4 regions of the Streptomyces sp. NPDC088745 genome follow, and region 1 is predicted to be linked to each of the others. Evidence: riboswitches for the same ligand, from Rfam matches in the RefSeq annotation. Region 1 holds a riboswitch; each other region holds the start of a gene.

Region 1 (4,072 bases):
CGGTGACGTTCTGCGGTGCGGGTCTACGGTTCGCCGCGGTCGGCCCGGTCGACGCCGTCCCACACGTTGGAGTACCAGGGCCGGTCGGCGGCCCCGTTCCCGTCGGGGCGCCGGGCCGTGCCGGGGGCCTGGGGGTCGTACATGGTGAAACCGGTCTCGCCCGGCTTCACGTAGTGCAGGTGCTCGCGGGAGAGGCGGACGACGTACGCGTCGTCCATCAGGCGGGCCTTGGCGTCGCGGAGCTGCTCCACCCGCCGGTGCGCCTCGTTCCTGGCCCGCTCCTGGTCGGCGATCTCGGTCGCCTGCGAGAAGTAGCTCCGTATCGGATACGCGAGGGCCACCACCAGCGTGCACAGCACGAGCACCAGCAGGGCGGCCCGGCCGGTGAGCCGGGAGCGGCGGGCCTGGCGGCGGGTCTGGGAGCGGTAGACGCGGGCGGCGGTCTGCTCGCCGAGCAGCCGCAGCCGGGTGGTGGTCGAGAACCGGTCGCCCTTGTTGCGTGCGGCCATCCTTGAGTCCTCCCCGTTACGCGCCGACGTCCCCGCACACGGTACGGGACCGGGTACGGGGACGTACGGAGGCGTGGACCCCCGGCGGGGGGCCGGCCCTCGCCGCTGCTACTGGTTCGCGGCGCGGAACCGCGGGAACGCGGAGCGGCCGGCGTACACCGCGGCGTCGTCGAGGATCTCCTCGATGCGCAGCAGCTGGTTGTACTTCGCGACGCGGTCCGAGCGGGCCGGGGCGCCGGTCTTGATCTGGCCGCAGTTCACGGCGACGGCGAGGTCGGCGATGGTGACGTCCTCGGTCTCGCCGGAGCGGTGGCTCATCATGCACTTGAAGCCGTTGCGCTGCGCGAGCTCGACGGCGTCCAGCGTCTCGGTGAGCGAGCCGATCTGGTTGACCTTGACCAGGAGGGCGTTCGCGGAGCCCTCCTCGATGCCGCGGGCCAGGCGCTCGGGGTTGGTGACGAAGAGGTCGTCGCCGACGATCTGGACCTTGGAGCCGATGCGGTCGGTGATGACCTTCCAGCCCGCCCAGTCGTCCTCGTACAGCGGGTCCTCGATGGAGACCAGCGGGTACGCGGAGACGAGCTCCTCGTAGTACTCGGTCATCTCGGCGGCCGAGCGGGACTTGCCCTCGAACTCGTACTTGCCGTCCTTGTAGAACTCGGAGGCGGCGACGTCGAGCGCGAGCGCGATCTGCTCGCCGGGGATGTAACCGGCCTGCTGGATGGCCTCGACGATGAGGTCGAGGGCGGCGCGGTTGGACTCCAGGTTCGGCGCGAAGCCGCCCTCGTCGCCGAGGCCGGTGGACAGGCCCTTGGTCTTCAGCACCTTCTTGAGGGTGTGGTAGACCTCGGCGCCCCAGCGCAGGGCCTCGGAGAAGGACTCGGCGCCGATCGGCGCGATCATGAACTCCTGGATGTCGACGTTGGAGTCGGCGTGCGACCCGCCGTTGAGGATGTTCATCATCGGGACGGGCAGCAGGTGCGCGTTCGGGCCGCCGAGGTAGCGGAACAGCGGCAGGTCGCTGGCCTCGGAGGCGGCGTGCGCGACGGCCAGGGAGACGCCGAGGATGGCGTTGGCGCCCAGCGAGCCCTTGTTCTCGGTGGCGTCCAGGTCGAACATCGCCTGGTCGATCAGGCGCTGCTCGGTGGCGTCGTAGCCGACGAGCTCCGGGCCGATCTGCTCGATGACGGCGAGGACGGCCTTCTCGACGCCCTTGCCCAGGTAGCGGTTCGGATCGCCGTCACGGAGCTCGATGGCTTCGAAGGCACCGGTGGAGGCGCCGGACGGAACGGCAGCACGACCCGTGCTGCCGTCGTCGAGGCCGACCTCGACCTCGACCGTGGGGTTGCCTCGGGAGTCCAGGATTTCCCGGGCTACGACGACGTCGATGGACGGCACGAGCATCTCCTTATGGGATGTGACGCGAAGGTGGCGGGCCCCCGGAAGGGGCACACGGCGCAGGGTCTCTTTCGGCCTTGCGACAAGAGCCTAACCGGCTCCGGGGCATCGGCCAGCCGATCGACCGCACGCTGGGACGAAAAGATGCCCGAATGCCTGTAATACAGGACGAAGGACCCCGGTGACCTCACCGAGGGTCACGGATCCGTTCTCCCGCGAGCACGGCCCGTGCGCACGCCTGAGTGCTGACGCGCACGGGTGAGCCCTGTCGGGCCGACGCGGCCGGCGGCGCCCGCCCGTACAGGGGACGGCCCCGGCGGGACGCGTTCGGGGGGAAGTCGCGTCCGGCCGGGGCCGGGGGTGCGGAAGGGGGCGGGGGTGAGCCGCCCCCTTCCGCTGCGGACTCCGGGCGGGGGTGGGCCGCCGGAGGTCCGCGGTGCGGGAACCGGGCGGGGGTGGGCCGCCGGGGTTCCCGCGGGGCGGGGACGGACGGGGGTGGGCCGTCGGTCCCCGCTGGATCAGCGCAGGTGGAGCTGCTGACCCGGGAAGATGAGGTCGGCGTCGGAGACGACGTCCTCATTGAGGTCTGCGATGTGCTGCCAGCCGCCCTTGACGTTCTTCGCCTCGGCGATCTTCGACAGGGTGTCGCCGGCCTTCACCTGGTACTCGCCGTCACCCTTCTTGATCGGGCCACCGGCCTTGGACTCGACCTTCGGCACCGAGCGGGTCTGGCTGCGGGAGGCGGCCGGGGCCTCGCGCTTCTTCTCCGCCTTGGGGGCGGACTTCACGGACTTGGTGGACTTCGCGGACTTCTGCGAGGAGCCGGAGCCCGTGCTGACGCCCGGGTCGACACCGTCGTTGCTCAGGTTGCCCGCACCGGCGCAGGCCCAGGCGCCGGGGCCCTGGATCTTGAGCAGCTTCTCGGCGGTGGCGATCTGCTGGCCCTTGGTGGCCAGGTCGGCGCGCGGGGCGTACTTGGTGCCACCGGCGGCGGCCCACGAGGAGTTCGTGAACTGCAGGCCGCCGTAGTAGCCGTTGCCCGTGTTGATGGACCAGTTGCCGCCGGACTCGCACTGGGCAACGGCGTCCCAGGTGTCGACGGAGGCGGCGGAGGCCGAGGTGGCCCCCATCAGCGGGGCGGCGACCGCGACACCGGTGACGCCGGCGATGGCGGCGGCACGGGTGGCCTTGGACGGACGGCGGTGCTTGCCCTTGCTGCTGAAAAGCGACATGGATATTCCCTCACCGACGCCTTCGAGGTGAGCTGTCGGGTTCGGGCTGTGAGTTCGCCCGGCCTCCGGTCCGGATTTCCGCACACTGCTTGCTGCGGCATTCCGTTTCGGCGGCTTCACCCCAAGCCGTTCCCGTCACGTCTCTCAACGTCCGGGCCCGGCACTTACCTTGGGTCCCCCGCTCCTGCCTACGGCGCTTTCGCGACGACTGCTGCCGAGGCCCGCCGGCAGGATTCGGCGTGCGGGCTCCGGTGCTCACCGGTGGCGAGCGATGACGACCGTAATCACAGGTGCCCCGGATGTTCAAAGAGGCACATCCGGGACATCTGCCCCGTACTTGCCCTCTCCTCCCTTGCGTTTACGCAGGTCAGAGGGGGCTTACCGGGAGTCGCCCGAAGGGACGCGCCAGTTGGGGCGAAGAGACTCATGTCTCACTTGCGCAAATGTGGACACAAGCCCCCCAACCACCCCTACTTTTCGCTCTTCTCCGCGGTCTGACCCTCGCTCAGATCCAGGTGCTGACCAGGCTTGATGAGGTCGGGGTCGGTGCCGAGGGACTTCTTGTTGGCCTCGTAGAGGGCCGACCAGCCGCCGGGGACCTCCGCGGCGTCCGCGATGTGCCAGAGGTTGTCACCGGGGCGCACGGTGTACGACTCCTGCTCGGGCGCGCCGCCCGGCCCCTTCTCGCCGCCGCCCCGCGAGGCGTGCCGCCCGGCGTCCCGCTCGGCGAGTTCCCCTTCGGGCGAATCGTCCGGTACGAGGGAGGAGTTCTCCGGCGCGGGCACGCCGCGGTGCTTGCCGGTGCCGGACGTGCCCCGGTCCTCGGCGCCCGGGGCGCCGGTGGCGTCGGGCACGCCCGGGGGCGTGGTGGCGTCGCCGCCCGGCCCGGTGCTGGGCGAGACGCTGGAGCCGGGGGTGGGCTCGACGGGGACG
Region 2 (4,072 bases), 920 kb from region 1:
CTGGTCACGGTGCTCACCGTGTCCGTGCTGGCGATCCTGATCAACCGGGTCGTGCGGCGCAGCGGGCGGCAGCTCGCCTCGGTGCGGGTCATCGCGGAGGCCGCGCAGCGGGCCGTGGTGCCGGTCCCGCCGGCCCGCATCGGCGGTCTGGAGATCGCCGCGCGGTACGAGGCGGCCGAGGCGGACGCGTTCATCGGCGGCGACCTCTTCGCCGTGCAGGACACGCCGTACGGGGTGCGGCTCGTGGTGGGCGACGTACGGGGCAAGGGACTTGAGGCCGTCGAGGCGGTGGCGGTGGTGGTCGGCGCGTTCCGGGAGGCGGCCGAGACGGAGAGCTGCCTGGAGGGCGTCGCGCGGCGCCTGGAACGGGCCCTGGAGCGCGAGGGCGCCCGGCGCGAGGGGCTGGACGCGCTGGAGGGCTTCACCACGGCGGTGCTCGCCGAGATCCCGCGCGCGGAGGGCGTCGTACGCCTGGTGAACCGGGGGCATCCCGAGCCGCTGCTGCTGTACGCGGACGGGGAACTGGACGAGCTGGAGCCGGACGAGTTCGCGCTGCCGCTGGGCATGGGGGAGCTGGGGGACTGGCCGGACCGGGCCAAGGAGTTCGCGTACCCGGCGGGTTCGATGCTCGTGTTCTACACCGACGGCCTGTCCGAGGCGCGGGACGGGGCGGGCCGGTTCTACGACCCGGCGGTGCGGCTGCGGCATTCGCTCTTCCCCGGGCCCGATGCCGTACTGGACGCGCTGACCAGTGACGTACGGGTGCACACCGGCGGCAAGCAGACGGACGACATGGCGCTGCTCGCGGTGGGGCGGCCGGGCGTGGGGCAGCCGGCGCGGCGGCGGACGGTGGAGATCATCAAACGTCCGTGAGGGGGGCACGAGGTGTCGGGCGGGCGGCAGAGGTGATCAGGGCGTTCTGGGGCCGCCGGGGCGGCCGGGACGCTGAGATGGCGTCAGTTCGCTGGTAGATAAGCGGAAATGTCCTGGCCAAAGGTGACTGCGGAGCGTTAAGGATCAAGAGGGACGGCTTGGAATTCCGGTCACATGTCTATTAACGTTCGATAACGCAGCACGGTCGTCCCAGCCGTCGTCAGAGACGGCGCCGTGCGCGTGCGCCGAATTCCGTGAGGAAACCGGGGAACCACCACTTGGGGTGAATCGGGCCCGACCCGGCCCGTAGGAGACCTTCCTGCTCCGAACCCGTCAGCTAACCCGGTAGGCGAGAAGGAAGGAAAGGAGCGCGCCTCCGTGGCGTCCAACAGGCCTGCCCCCGCAGCCCCCGCTTTCTCGGCCCCCGCTTTGTCCTACACGGCTTACGGAGTCCCCGGCGACGAGTACGGGACGGGGACCGGGGCCACCGCCGTTCTCGCTCCGCACGCTCCCGAAGCCGTCGCAGCCGCCGGAGTTCCGCAGGCCGCGCAGGTCACCCAGCCGATGCAGGCCGTGCGGGCCGCAGAGGCCGTGCAGGTCCCGCAGTCTCCGCAGGGCCCGCTGATCCCGCAGCAGCAGGGGCGCGACGGCTTCGACGGCTTCGCCGCGTTCGGGACCCCGGAATCCGCCTCCGCCCCGGACGCCCCCTTCGCCCCGGACGCCCCACCGGCCTCCGCCGACGAGTGGAACCCCACCGCCGACTCCGCCGCCCCGCTGCGCGGCAAGCACCGGGTCGCCAAGCAGCGCGGCTCCCTCGCCCGCAGCTCCACGGTCCTCGGCGTCGGCGTGATCGCCGCCGTCGGCGCGGGCGGCATCGCCACCGCGCAGGACAAGCCCGCCGTGTCGATATCCCTGCCGGACCAGCTCGCCGAGTCCCTGGACTCGCTCGCCGACTCGCTGCCGGACGCCACGTCGCTGCCGGGCGTGGGCGCCCTGCTCTCCGACTCCGCCGAAGAGGCTCCCGCGGAGGCGGGCGTGACCGTCGCCGCCGCGCCGGCCGCCGCCGCGACCCCCGCCTCGGCCGGGCAGCAGCCCGCCGGCGCCGGGGAGAGCCTGCGCGCCCGCATCCTCCAGCAGGCCGAGCAGCAGCGCACGGTGGCCGACGAGGCCGTCCGGCAGGAGGCCCGCGACAAGGCCGTGCAGGACGCCGCGGCCGAGGCGAAGAAGGCGCAGCAGCAGGCCGACGCCACGGCGCGGCAGGCCGAGAAGGAGAAGGCGGAGAAGGAAGCCCGCGAGAAGGCCGCCGCCGAGGCGGAGGCGAAGGCCGAGGCGGAGGCCGCGCGCCTCGCCAGGCTGGCCGCGAGCTACTCGCTGCCCACCTCCTCGTACACCCTCACCTCGACCTACGGCCAGTCCGGTTCGATGTGGTCCTCCGGACAGCACACCGGGCTCGACTTCGCCGCCCCGACCGGCACCCCGGTCAAGGCCGTGCACGGCGGCACCGTCACGTCGGCCGGCTGGTCCGGTTCGTACGGCTACCGCGTCGTGCTGGAGCTGAAGGACGGCACCGAGATCTGGTACTGCCACCTCTCGCAGATGAACGTCGCGGCGGGCACCGGCGTCGCCACCGGCCAGACCATCGGCAACGTGGGCGCCACCGGCAACGTCACCGGACCGCACCTGCACCTCGAAGTCCACACCCCCGGCGGCGCCGGCGTCGACCCGGCGGCCTGGCTGCGCGGCAAGGGCCTCACCGTCTGATCCCTGACCCGTACACGGAATAGGCCCGGCGGGCCCGGTGGTTGTCGTACGGCATGACTTCCTCCCCTCTCCGCCCGCTGGGCGGCTCCGGTCTCGACGTCTTCCCGCTCGCCCTCGGCGGCAACGTCTTCGGCTGGACCGCCGACCGCGACCAGTCCTTCGCCGTCCTCGACGCGTACGTCGCGGGCGGGGGCAACTTCGTGGACAGCGCCGACTCCTACTCGGCCTGGGCGCCGGGCAACGAGGGCGGCGAGTCCGAGCGCGTCCTCGGCGAGTGGCTGGCCGCCCGGGGCAACCGGGACGAGGTCGTGATCGCCACCAAGGTCGGCGCGCACCCCTCCTACAAGGGCCTGTCCGCCACCACCGTCAAGGCCGCCGCCGAGGCGTCGTTGCGCCGCCTGGGCACCGAGTACATCGACCTCTACTACACGCACTTCGACGACCCGGCCGTGCCGGTCGAGGAGATCGTCACCGCTCTCGACCGGCTCGTACGGGACGGCAAGGTGCGCGCGGTGGGCGCCTCCAACATCGCGCCCGACCGGCTGCGCGAGTCGCTGGACTTCGCCGAGCGCGAGGGCCTGGCGAGGTACAGCGCGCTCCAGCCGCAGTACAACCTGGTCTCCCGCGACACCTACGAGGGCGAGCTCCAGGAGGTCGCCTCGCACGCGGGCCTGGCGGCCGTCCCGTACTACGCGCTGGCGGCCGGCTTCCTCACCGGCAAGTACCGCGTCGGCGGCGAGGCCGTGGACAGCCGGCGTGCCGAGGGCGCGGCCCAGCACCTCCGGACCGAGCGCGGCCGCAAGGTGCTGGCCGCCCTCGACGAGGTGGCGCGGACGCACGACGCCGAGATCGCGTCCGTCGCCCTGGCCTGGCTGGCCTCCCGCCCGACCGTCGTGGCCCCCATCGCCAGCGCCCGCACGGTCGAGCAGCTCCCGGCCCTGCTGGCGGTGGCGGACCTCACCCTCACCGACGCCGACCTGTCGAAGCTGACCGTCGCCTCGGCCTGACCGGCCCGGCCGGCCCGCTCAGTAGGTCTTGTACGGGTTGTACGCGGCCGCGTAGGCCGGGTGGTACGGCGGCGGGAGCAGCCGTATTCGGCCGGTGATCTGCGCCGCGTACACCAGTGCCGGGCCCGCGAGGCGCTTGCGCTCCCACAGGCGGTGCAGCAGCTCCCGCTCGCGGGCCTGGAACCGGGCGGCCAGCTCCGGGGTGGCCGCCCCGCGCCGGGCCCGGTAGCGCAGGAAGGCCAGCGCGGTCGCCGCCTCCTCGTACTCGGCGACCACCTTCGCCGCACCCGGCCCGTGCACCCGGGCGGCCTGCCCCTGGGCGACGGACCGGGCCCGCATCGAGGACAGGGCGAACGGCTCGGCCGGGTCCAGCCAGCCGGCGGCGACGTACGCGGGCAGTTCGGAGCTCAGCAGCCGCAGCTCGCGCTGCC
Region 3 (4,072 bases), on a different contig from region 1:
GCGAGTGGCCGGGGCACACGGGCGGCAACGTCGCGCTGGGCCTGCGGGCGCTGGGCCTGGGCGTGAAGTTCCTGGACGTGATCGGGGACGACTGGATCGGCGGGCAGGTGCGCGAGCGGCTCGCCAAGGGCGATGTCGACTTCGAGCCGCTGATCTCGCCCGCGGGCACCCGCCGGGCGGTCAACCTGGTGGACTCGACGGGCGGCCGGATGTCGTTCTACGACTCCCGGGACCCCGCTGACCTGCGGCTGCCGCAGGACTTCTACCTGCCGCACCTGAACCGGGCCCGGCACGTCCACGTCTCGATCGTGGACTTCGCCCGGCACCTGCTGGACGACGTGGTGGCGTCGGGCGTTCCGCTCTCCACCGATCTGCACGACTGGGACGGGACCGCCGACCACCACCGCGACTTCGCGCTCCGCGCCGACCTGGTGTTCCTGAGCGCGGCCGGCGCGGGCGAGCGGATCGGCGAGGTGATGCGGGAGATCCTGCGCGAGGGCCGGGCGCAGGCGGTGGTGGCGACGGCGGGCGCGGGCGGCTCGTACCTGCTGGCCCGGGACGACGGCAGCACCCCGCGCCCGGTTCCGGCGACCGTCCCGCCCGGCCGGGTGGTCGACTCCAACGGCGCGGGGGACGCCTACGTCTCCGGTTTCCTGTACGGGCGCCTGACCGGCCGCAGCCTTCAGGAGTGCGCCCACTTCGGCGCCCTCGCCGGGGCCTACGCCTGCACGGTCCCCGGCAACACCTCGCTGATCGGTCCCGAGGCCCTGCTGTCGGAGCCGTCGGACCCCTCGGCGTAGCCGCGCCGCGGGCTCAGAGCGGCAGCAGGTCCGGCCGCTTCGCCTCGACGTGGTCGCCCGAGCTCTCGCCGCGCAGCCGTCGCCCGATCCACGGCACCAGGTGCTCGCGCGCCCAGTCGATGTTGTCGCGGCGCGCGTCGAGCCTGCGGCGCGGCGCCATCGGCGGCCAGGGCTGGTCGGGGTCGGCCGGGATCTCCAGGCCGAGGACCTGACCGGCCCGCAGCGCCACCCGGGTGTGCCCCTCCGGGGAGAGGTGCAGCCGGTCGGAGTCCCAGGCCCGCCGGTCCTGCACCGACCTCAGCGACCACAGGTCCAGGACCGGGCAGCCGTACCGGTCGGCGATGGCCCGTACGTGTGCCGAGTACGTGGCGACCTTGCCGCGCAGGTGGCGCAGCACGGGGATGCCCCGGGTGTCGAAGCCGGTGGTCACCATGACCGTGCCGACGGCCGAGGTGAGGTCGGCGACGGCCCTCTCGAACCGTTCGGCGACGTCGTCGGGGTCGGAGCCGGGCCGGATGATGTCGTTGCCGCCCGCGCAGAAGCTGACCAGGTCGGGGGCGAGCTGCTTGGCCCGGGGGACCTGGTCGGCCACGATCTGGTCGAGCAGTTTGCCGCGTACGGCGAGGTTTGCGTAACGGAAGGTGTGTTCGGGTACCCGGTCGTCCAGGAGGACGGCAAGCCGGTCGGCCCACCCGATGAACGCGCCGCCGGGGCCGGGGTCGCCGACCCCTTCGGTGAAGCTGTCCCCGATCGCCGCGTACGACCCGATGGTGCCTGCGCTGAATGATGTCGAATCGTCTGCCACGTCGACACATCCTTCACTTTCGCAAGTGACCTACGCCACCGTAGGGAGGGGTTGACGGAGGGTGAGATATGCCACCGGTCAAGATTCACCCAACCCGGAATACGCGGGTGGCGCTTCGGGATACGCGTCTCGCCCCCGCACCGGGGCCGGTGCGGGGGCGAGTGGGCCGTGGGGGGCGGTCCGTACTAGAGCGGGACGCCGTTGTTGCGCAGGTAGCCCAGCGGGTCGATGTCCGAGCCGTAGCCGGGGCCGGTGCGGATCTCGAAGTGCAGGTGCGGGCCGGAGGAGTTGCCGGTGGAGCCGGAGTAGCCGATCTGCTGGCCGCCGGAGACGCTCTGGCCGGAGCGGACGCCCAGCGCGGAGAGGTGGGCGTACTGCGAGTAGCGGCCGTCGTTGTGCCGGATGACGACCTCGTTGCCGTACGCGCCGCCCCAGCCGGCGGAGACCACGGTGCCCGCGGCGACGGCCTTGACCGGGGTGCCCGAGGACGCGCGGAAGTCGACACCGGTGTGGTAACCGCTGGACCAGCTTCCGCCGGAGGCGCGGTAGGGGGTGGAGACGCCCGAGGGGACGGGGGCGCTGAAGCCGGAGCGCTGCGTCTGCCGCTTGCTCTCGGTGCGCTGCTCGGCCCGCTTCTCCGTCCGCTTCTGGGAGCGCTGCTCGACGCGGCTCTCGGTGCGCTGCTCGGCGCGCTTGTCGGTGCGCTCCACGCGCTCGGTCCGCTGCTGCTGCGGGGCCGGGGCGGTGGCCTTCCGCTCGGCGGCCGCGGGGGCCTTGCCGCCGAGGGTGAGCTTCATGCCGGGGAAGATCAGCGAGGGGTTCTCACCGACGACCTCCCTGTTGTCGCCGTAGACCTTCTGCCAGCCGCCGCGCACGTCCTGGTCCGTGGCGATCTTCGAGAGGCTGTCGCCGGACACCACGGAGTACGTACGGGTGCCGGTCTTCGGCGCGGCGGCGGGGGCCGCCTGCCGGGGCTCGGCCGCGCGCTGCTGCGGAAGCTGCGCCTCGGCGGCGGCCTGCGGCAGCGCGACGGGGGCGGCGCCCTGGTCGGCGGCGTTCGCACCGGTGGCGCCGATGAGCGGAAGGGCCAGTGCGGCGCCGCCCGTGCCGGCGGCGACGAAGCCCCGGGTGAGCGGGGAACTGGACTTCGGGCGGCGGTGCTTACCCTGAGCAGGCATGACGATGTCCTCTCCGGCGCCTGCGAGGTGAGCTGTCGGGTTCGGGCTGGAGATGCCCGGCCGCGCTCCACATCCGGGAGCGCTGCTTCACCCCGAGCCGTTCCGGCGGACTGTCGTCCTCCGGTACGGCGTACTACCTGGGTCCCCCGCTCCTGCCACACGAAGAAAAAGGGAAAGTGACTCCGAGCGGTGGCAGGATTCGGCGGTCCACCCGGATTGACGGTGACCGTAAGCGAGTGCGGACCGCCGGAACAAGCCGTTCCCCTTTTCTCCCTCGCCAGAACACGCCTTCTTCACGATTCTCCCGGTGGCGCGCAATCGTCCCGGGTGCCATCTCCCGCCTCTGGCCTGCCGTTTGACGCTTCGGCAGCAGACGTCACGGTTCGCTCTATGATTCTGCTCACTCGCACCCCCGTACGACCCAGACGGTTGCCTCAGGCACCCATATGGGGACGCTTCTGTCGTATCGTCGGCCCGTGGCCCTCGTCGGCGTGCCCGCGTCGGCGGACGACCTTGAGGAGCACTCGTGACGCAGCAGGCATCGCCGTCGGCCGAGCCGGATCTCGCAGGCGTACGGAACTTCCGCGACGTGGGCGGGCTGCCCACCGCGGACAGCCGGCGGACGCGTTACGGACGGCTCTTCCGCAGCGGCCACCTGGCGCACGCCACCGAGTCCGACACGGCGTTCTTCCACTCGCTCGGACTCCACACGATCTTCGACTTCCGCAACGCGGCGGACCAGGAGCTGGAGGGCCCGGACGTCGAGCTGACCGGTGTGCGGAACGTGAACATCCCGCTGAGCGACCCCGCGGACGGCGCCGAGTTCTGGATGATGGTGCGCGACGGCAACCTCGACCAGTTGCGCGAGATCCTCGACGACGGCAAGGCCGCGGCGCGCATGACGGCGTCGTACCGCCGCATGATCAAGGACCGCACCGCGGAGCACAGCCGGGTGCTGCACGCCCTGGCCGAGGACAGTGTGCCGGCGCTGATGCACTGCGCGGCGGGCAAGGACCGCGCGGGTCTGTCGATCGCGGTGACGCTGCTGGCCGTGGGCGTGGAGCCGGACGCGATCCGGGCGGACTACGTGAAGTCCAACGACCCGCACCGCCGCTACCGGGTGCGCCGCTCCAGCGCCTCGCCGGAGGCCATGAACGGCGAGGTGATGCGCCTGCTCGCACCGCTCTTCGACGCCCGGGCGGAGTACCTGGACGCGGCCTTCGCCACCATCGAGGAGACCTGGGGCACCACGGACGCCTACCTGGAACGGGGACTGCGGGTGACGCCCG
Region 4 (4,072 bases), on a different contig from region 1:
TGGCCGGGGCCCCCTCGCTGGGCTGGCTGGACGTCAAGACCTCAGGCGGTGTGGAGGTCCCGGCCATCGAGGCCGCCGTCGACGAGGAGCTCGCCCGGTTCGCCGCGGAGGGCCCCACGGCCGAGGAGATGGAGCGCGCCCAGGCCCAGCTGGAGCGCGAGTGGCTGGACCGGCTGGGCACGGTCGCCGGCCGCGCCGACGAACTGTGCCGGTACGCCGTCCTGTTCGGCGACCCGCAGCTCGCCCTGAGCGCCGTCGGACGCGTCCTGGAGGTCACCGCCGAGGAGGTCCAGGCCGTGGCCAAGGCCCGGCTGCGCCCGGACAACCGCGCGGTCCTGGTGTACGAACCGACGGCCGCCTCCGACGACGCAGCCGCGGACGCAGTCGCAGCCGCGGACGTGCGGGAAGGCGCGCAGGAGAACGACGAGCAGGAAGGGGCGGACCAGTGACGGAGACCGCAGCCACCACCGGCGGGAGCGCGGCCGTGACCAGCGCGATGCAGTTCCACCCGCAGCCGCAGCCCGGGCCCGCCACCCCGTGGGCCTTCCCCGCCCCCGAGCGCGGCGCGCTGCCCAACGGCCTGACCGTGCTGCGCTGCGACCGCCCCGGCCAGAAGCTGGTGGCCGTCGAGGTCTTCCTCGCCGCGCCCCTGGAGGCCGAGCCGAAGGGCCTGGACGGCGTCGCCACGATCATGTCGCGCGCCTTCACCGAGGGCACCGACAAGCACTCCGCCGAGGAGTTCGCCGCCGAGCTGGAGCGCTGCGGCGCCACCCTCGACGCGTTCGCCGACCACCCGGGCGTGCGGGTCTCCCTCGAAGTCCCGGTCTCCCGGCTGCCCAAGGCGCTCGGACTGCTCGCCGACGCCCTGCGCGCACCGGCGTTCGCGGACGGCGAGATCGAGCGTCTCGTACGCAACCGGCTCGACGAGCTCCCGCACGAGGCGGCCAACCCGTCCCGTCGGGCCGCCAAGCAGCTCTCCCACGAGCTGTTCCCGGCGGACCTGCGCATGTCGCGCCCCCGCCAGGGCACCGAGGAGACGGTCAAGAACATCGACTCCGCGGCCGTGCGCGCCTTCTACGAGACGCACGTCCGCCCGGCCACCGCCACGGCGGTCGTCGTCGGCGACCTCACCGGCATCGACCTGGACGCGGTCCTGGCCGAGACCCTGGGCGCCTGGACGGGCGGCACGGCGGCCCCGCGCCCCGTTCCGGCGATCACCGCCGACGACACGGGCCGCGTGGTCGTCGTGGACCGCCCCGGCGCGGTCCAGACCCAGCTCCTGATCGGCCGCATCGGCGCCGACCGGCACGACCGCGTCTGGCCCGCCCAGGTGCTCGGTACGTACTGTCTCGGCGGCACCCTCACCTCCCGCCTGGACCGCGTCCTGCGCGAGGAGAAGGGCTACACCTACGGCGTGCGTGCCTTCGGCCAGGTGCTGCGCTCCGCCGAGGACGGCACGGGCGCCGCCATGCTGGCCATCAGCGGCTCCGTGGACACCGAGTCGACCGGGCCCGCCCTGGAGGACCTGTGGAAGGTCCTGCGGACGCTCGCGGCCGAGGGACTCACCGACGCCGAGCGCGACGTCGCCGTGCAGAACCTGGTCGGGGTCGCCCCGCTCAAGTACGAGACGGCCTCGGCGGTCGCGGGCACGCTGGCCGACCAGGTCGAGCAGCACCTGCCCGACGACTTCCAGGCCCAGCTGTACGCGCGGCTGGCCGCGACCGGCACCGTGGAGGCCACCGCCGCGGTGGTGAACGCCTTCCCGGTGGACAGGCTGGTCACGGTCCTGGTCGGCGACGCGTCCCGGATCGTGGAGCCGGTGCGCGCGTTGGACATCGGCGAGGTCACGGTCGTGAGCTGACCGGCCCGCCGACCGGTTCACCGGCCGCTTGACCGATCAAAGGTCATCCGGGCGGCCGGTGGAAAGCAGGACGAAAAGGACCCCGACGGCTTCCCGGTCGTCGGGGTCCTCCCGTATGCCCGATTTGTTGCGGAGGTTGCCTGTCTGCCGTGTGGGCTCCTTCACAAAAGCGGCCGTGTGTTTGGAGATTGAAAGAAGTGCCGCTTAGCGTCGACCCGGCTGCCCGTCAGAGTGCGCCGCAACCGCGGCACCGGGCAGTCATCGCCGAGTCCCCGTCAGGCGCGAGCCTGGGGAGCCGGGGACCCACTTGAGTCCCTGGGGTGAATCGGACGCCATCGCCCGCACGGGCGGGTGGGGTCCGTAGGAGACCTTCCTGCTCCGAACCCGTCAGCTAACCCGGTAGGCGAGAAGGAAGGAAAGGAAACAGCCACTCCATGGCGTTCACCCGTGCCGCCGGGAAGCACCGGCGTCCCTCCGTGCTGTCGCGCAAGAGCGCCAACATCGCCGGAGTCGCCGCACTCACCACGACCGGTGTCATCGGAACCCTGGCCCCGCAGGCCTTCGCCGCCGAGCAGGACCTGGCCGCGGAGGACACCGGCACCATCCGCGCCGTCGCCCTGGACCACTCCGCCGAGGTCGTGGCCGAGCGGATCGAGGAGCAGGCCCAGGCGCAGCAGAAGGTGCTGGACGAGGCCGAGGCCGCCCGCAAGGCGGAGGCCGAGCGCAAGGCCGAGGTCAAGCGCAAGGCCGAGGCGAGGGCCAAGAAGGAGCGCGAGGACCGCGAGCGCGCCGCCCGCGAGGCCGAGCGCAAGCGCCTCAACACCTTCCGGCTGCCGGTGGCCGGTTCGTACGTCTCCACCAGCTACAAGTCCGGCGGCGCCCTGTGGTCCTCCGGCAGCCACTCCGGCGTCGACTTCCACGCCGCCTCCGGCACCTCCGTGGTCGCCGTCGGCGCCGGCACGGTCGTCGAGGCCGGCTGGGGCGGCGCGTACGGCAACAACATCGTGATCAGGATGAACGACGGCTCGTACACCCAGTACGGCCACCTCTCCTCGATCGGCGTCTCGGTCGGCCAGAGCGTCGGCTCCGGCGACCAGATAGGCCTGGCCGGCTCGACCGGCAACTCCACCGGCCCGCACCTGCACTTCGAGGCCCGCACCTCGCCCGAGTACGGCTCGGACATCGACCCCGTCGCGTACCTGCGCGCGCACGGCGTCAGCGTCTGACCGCGAACTCCACAAGGAAGGGCCCCGGCTCCCCGTGAGCCGGGGCCCTTTCGCGTTCCGCCGGACGCCGCGGCCCGCTCCGGTCCCGCCGGACGCCGCGGCCCGCTCCCGGCATTCCCGGGAACGGCACGAGCCGCGGCCCCCGGAATCCGGGATGCCGCGGCTCGTGCGCGGGAATTTCGCCCGTACGGGCGCGGCCTCACGTGGCCGCGGGGGTCTCAGACGGTCTCGGGGAGCTCGTCCAGGCCCTCGGCGACCAGCTTCGCGAGACGGTCCAGGGCGGCGTCCGCGCCCTCGGCCTCGGACGCCAGCACGATCTCCTCGCCGCCCTGCGCGCCCAGGCCCAGCAGCGCCAGCATCGACGCGGCGTTGACCGGGGTGCCGCCCGCCTTGGCGATGGTGACGGGGACGCCGGTGGCCGTGACGGCGCGGACGAAGATGGAGGCGGGGCGGGCGTGCAGGCCCTCGGCCCAGCCGACGGTGACGCGGCGCTCAACCATGGTGTTGCCCTTCATGTGCTTATTGGTTGTCTAGACCAGTCTCTCATGTGGTGCGGGCTGCTCTGCCCGGCGAAAGTCCCGGGGAGGACCGGCCGAACAGGACCAGACTGTCCCGCCCTCCGGACCCCCGCGAGTCGTAGGCTGCACACCATGGCCAAGGCTGCGGACGATGCGGATCAGGTGGGCGGGGCGCCGGAGCGGGCGCGTCCCGACCAGTCGGAGCACGCGTACCCCGACCACTGGGAGGCCGACGTCGTACTGCGCGACGGCGGAACGGCGCGCATCCGGCCCATCACCACCCAGGACGCCGACCGGCTGGTCAGCTTCTACGAACAGGTCTCGGACGAGTCGAAGTACTACCGCTTCTTCGCGCCCTACCCCCGGCTGTCCGCCAAGGACGTCCACCGTTTCACCCACCACGACTACGTCGACCGGGTGGGCCTGGCCGTCACCGTGGGCGGCGAGTTCATCGCCACCGTCCGCTA

The links. A riboswitch is a leader RNA that binds a small molecule or an ion and turns the genes downstream of it on or off. The one in region 1 is predicted to bind cyclic di-AMP.
Region 2: linked by a shared signal. The riboswitch ahead of ACIP93_RS04565 (M23 family metallopeptidase) and the one ahead of ACIP93_RS00365 (transglycosylase family protein) in region 1 are both predicted to bind cyclic di-AMP.
Region 3: linked by a shared signal. The riboswitch ahead of ACIP93_RS16570 (peptidoglycan DD-metalloendopeptidase family protein) and the one ahead of ACIP93_RS00365 (transglycosylase family protein) in region 1 are both predicted to bind cyclic di-AMP.
Region 4: linked by a shared signal. The riboswitch ahead of ACIP93_RS13480 (M23 family metallopeptidase) and the one ahead of ACIP93_RS00365 (transglycosylase family protein) in region 1 are both predicted to bind cyclic di-AMP.

The regions. Positions count from the first base shown of each region.
Region 1 covers NZ_JBIVLB010000001.1:83,082-87,153, forward strand. Annotated here, with positions in the region: gene ACIP93_RS00355 (septum formation initiator family protein) at 24-509, opposite strand; gene eno (phosphopyruvate hydratase) at 618-1,913, opposite strand; gene ACIP93_RS00365 (transglycosylase family protein) at 2,426-3,139, opposite strand; cyclic di-AMP (ydaO/yuaA leader) riboswitch at 3,142-3,345, opposite strand; gene ACIP93_RS00370 (transglycosylase family protein) at 3,610-4,072, opposite strand, start outside.
Region 2 covers NZ_JBIVLB010000001.1:999,286-1,003,357, forward strand. Annotated here, with positions in the region: gene ACIP93_RS04560 (PP2C family protein-serine/threonine phosphatase) at 1-873, shown strand, start outside; cyclic di-AMP (ydaO/yuaA leader) riboswitch at 1,107-1,240, shown strand; gene ACIP93_RS04565 (M23 family metallopeptidase) at 1,438-2,634, shown strand; gene ACIP93_RS04570 (aldo/keto reductase) at 2,688-3,641, shown strand; gene ACIP93_RS04575 (PrsW family intramembrane metalloprotease) at 3,660-4,072, opposite strand, start outside.
Region 3 covers NZ_JBIVLB010000005.1:298,435-302,506, reverse strand. Annotated here, with positions in the region: gene ACIP93_RS16580 (PfkB family carbohydrate kinase) at 1-800, shown strand, start outside; gene ACIP93_RS16575 (SGNH/GDSL hydrolase family protein) at 814-1,605, opposite strand; gene ACIP93_RS16570 (peptidoglycan DD-metalloendopeptidase family protein) at 1,791-2,783, opposite strand; cyclic di-AMP (ydaO/yuaA leader) riboswitch at 2,788-2,998, opposite strand; gene ACIP93_RS16565 (tyrosine-protein phosphatase) at 3,310-4,072, shown strand, end outside.
Region 4 covers NZ_JBIVLB010000004.1:132,564-136,635, forward strand. Annotated here, with positions in the region: gene ACIP93_RS13470 (pitrilysin family protein) at 1-449, shown strand, start outside; gene ACIP93_RS13475 (M16 family metallopeptidase) at 497-1,861, shown strand; cyclic di-AMP (ydaO/yuaA leader) riboswitch at 2,114-2,281, shown strand; gene ACIP93_RS13480 (M23 family metallopeptidase) at 2,296-3,087, shown strand; gene ACIP93_RS13485 (HPr family phosphocarrier protein) at 3,306-3,587, opposite strand; gene ACIP93_RS13490 (GNAT family N-acetyltransferase) at 3,738-4,072, shown strand, end outside.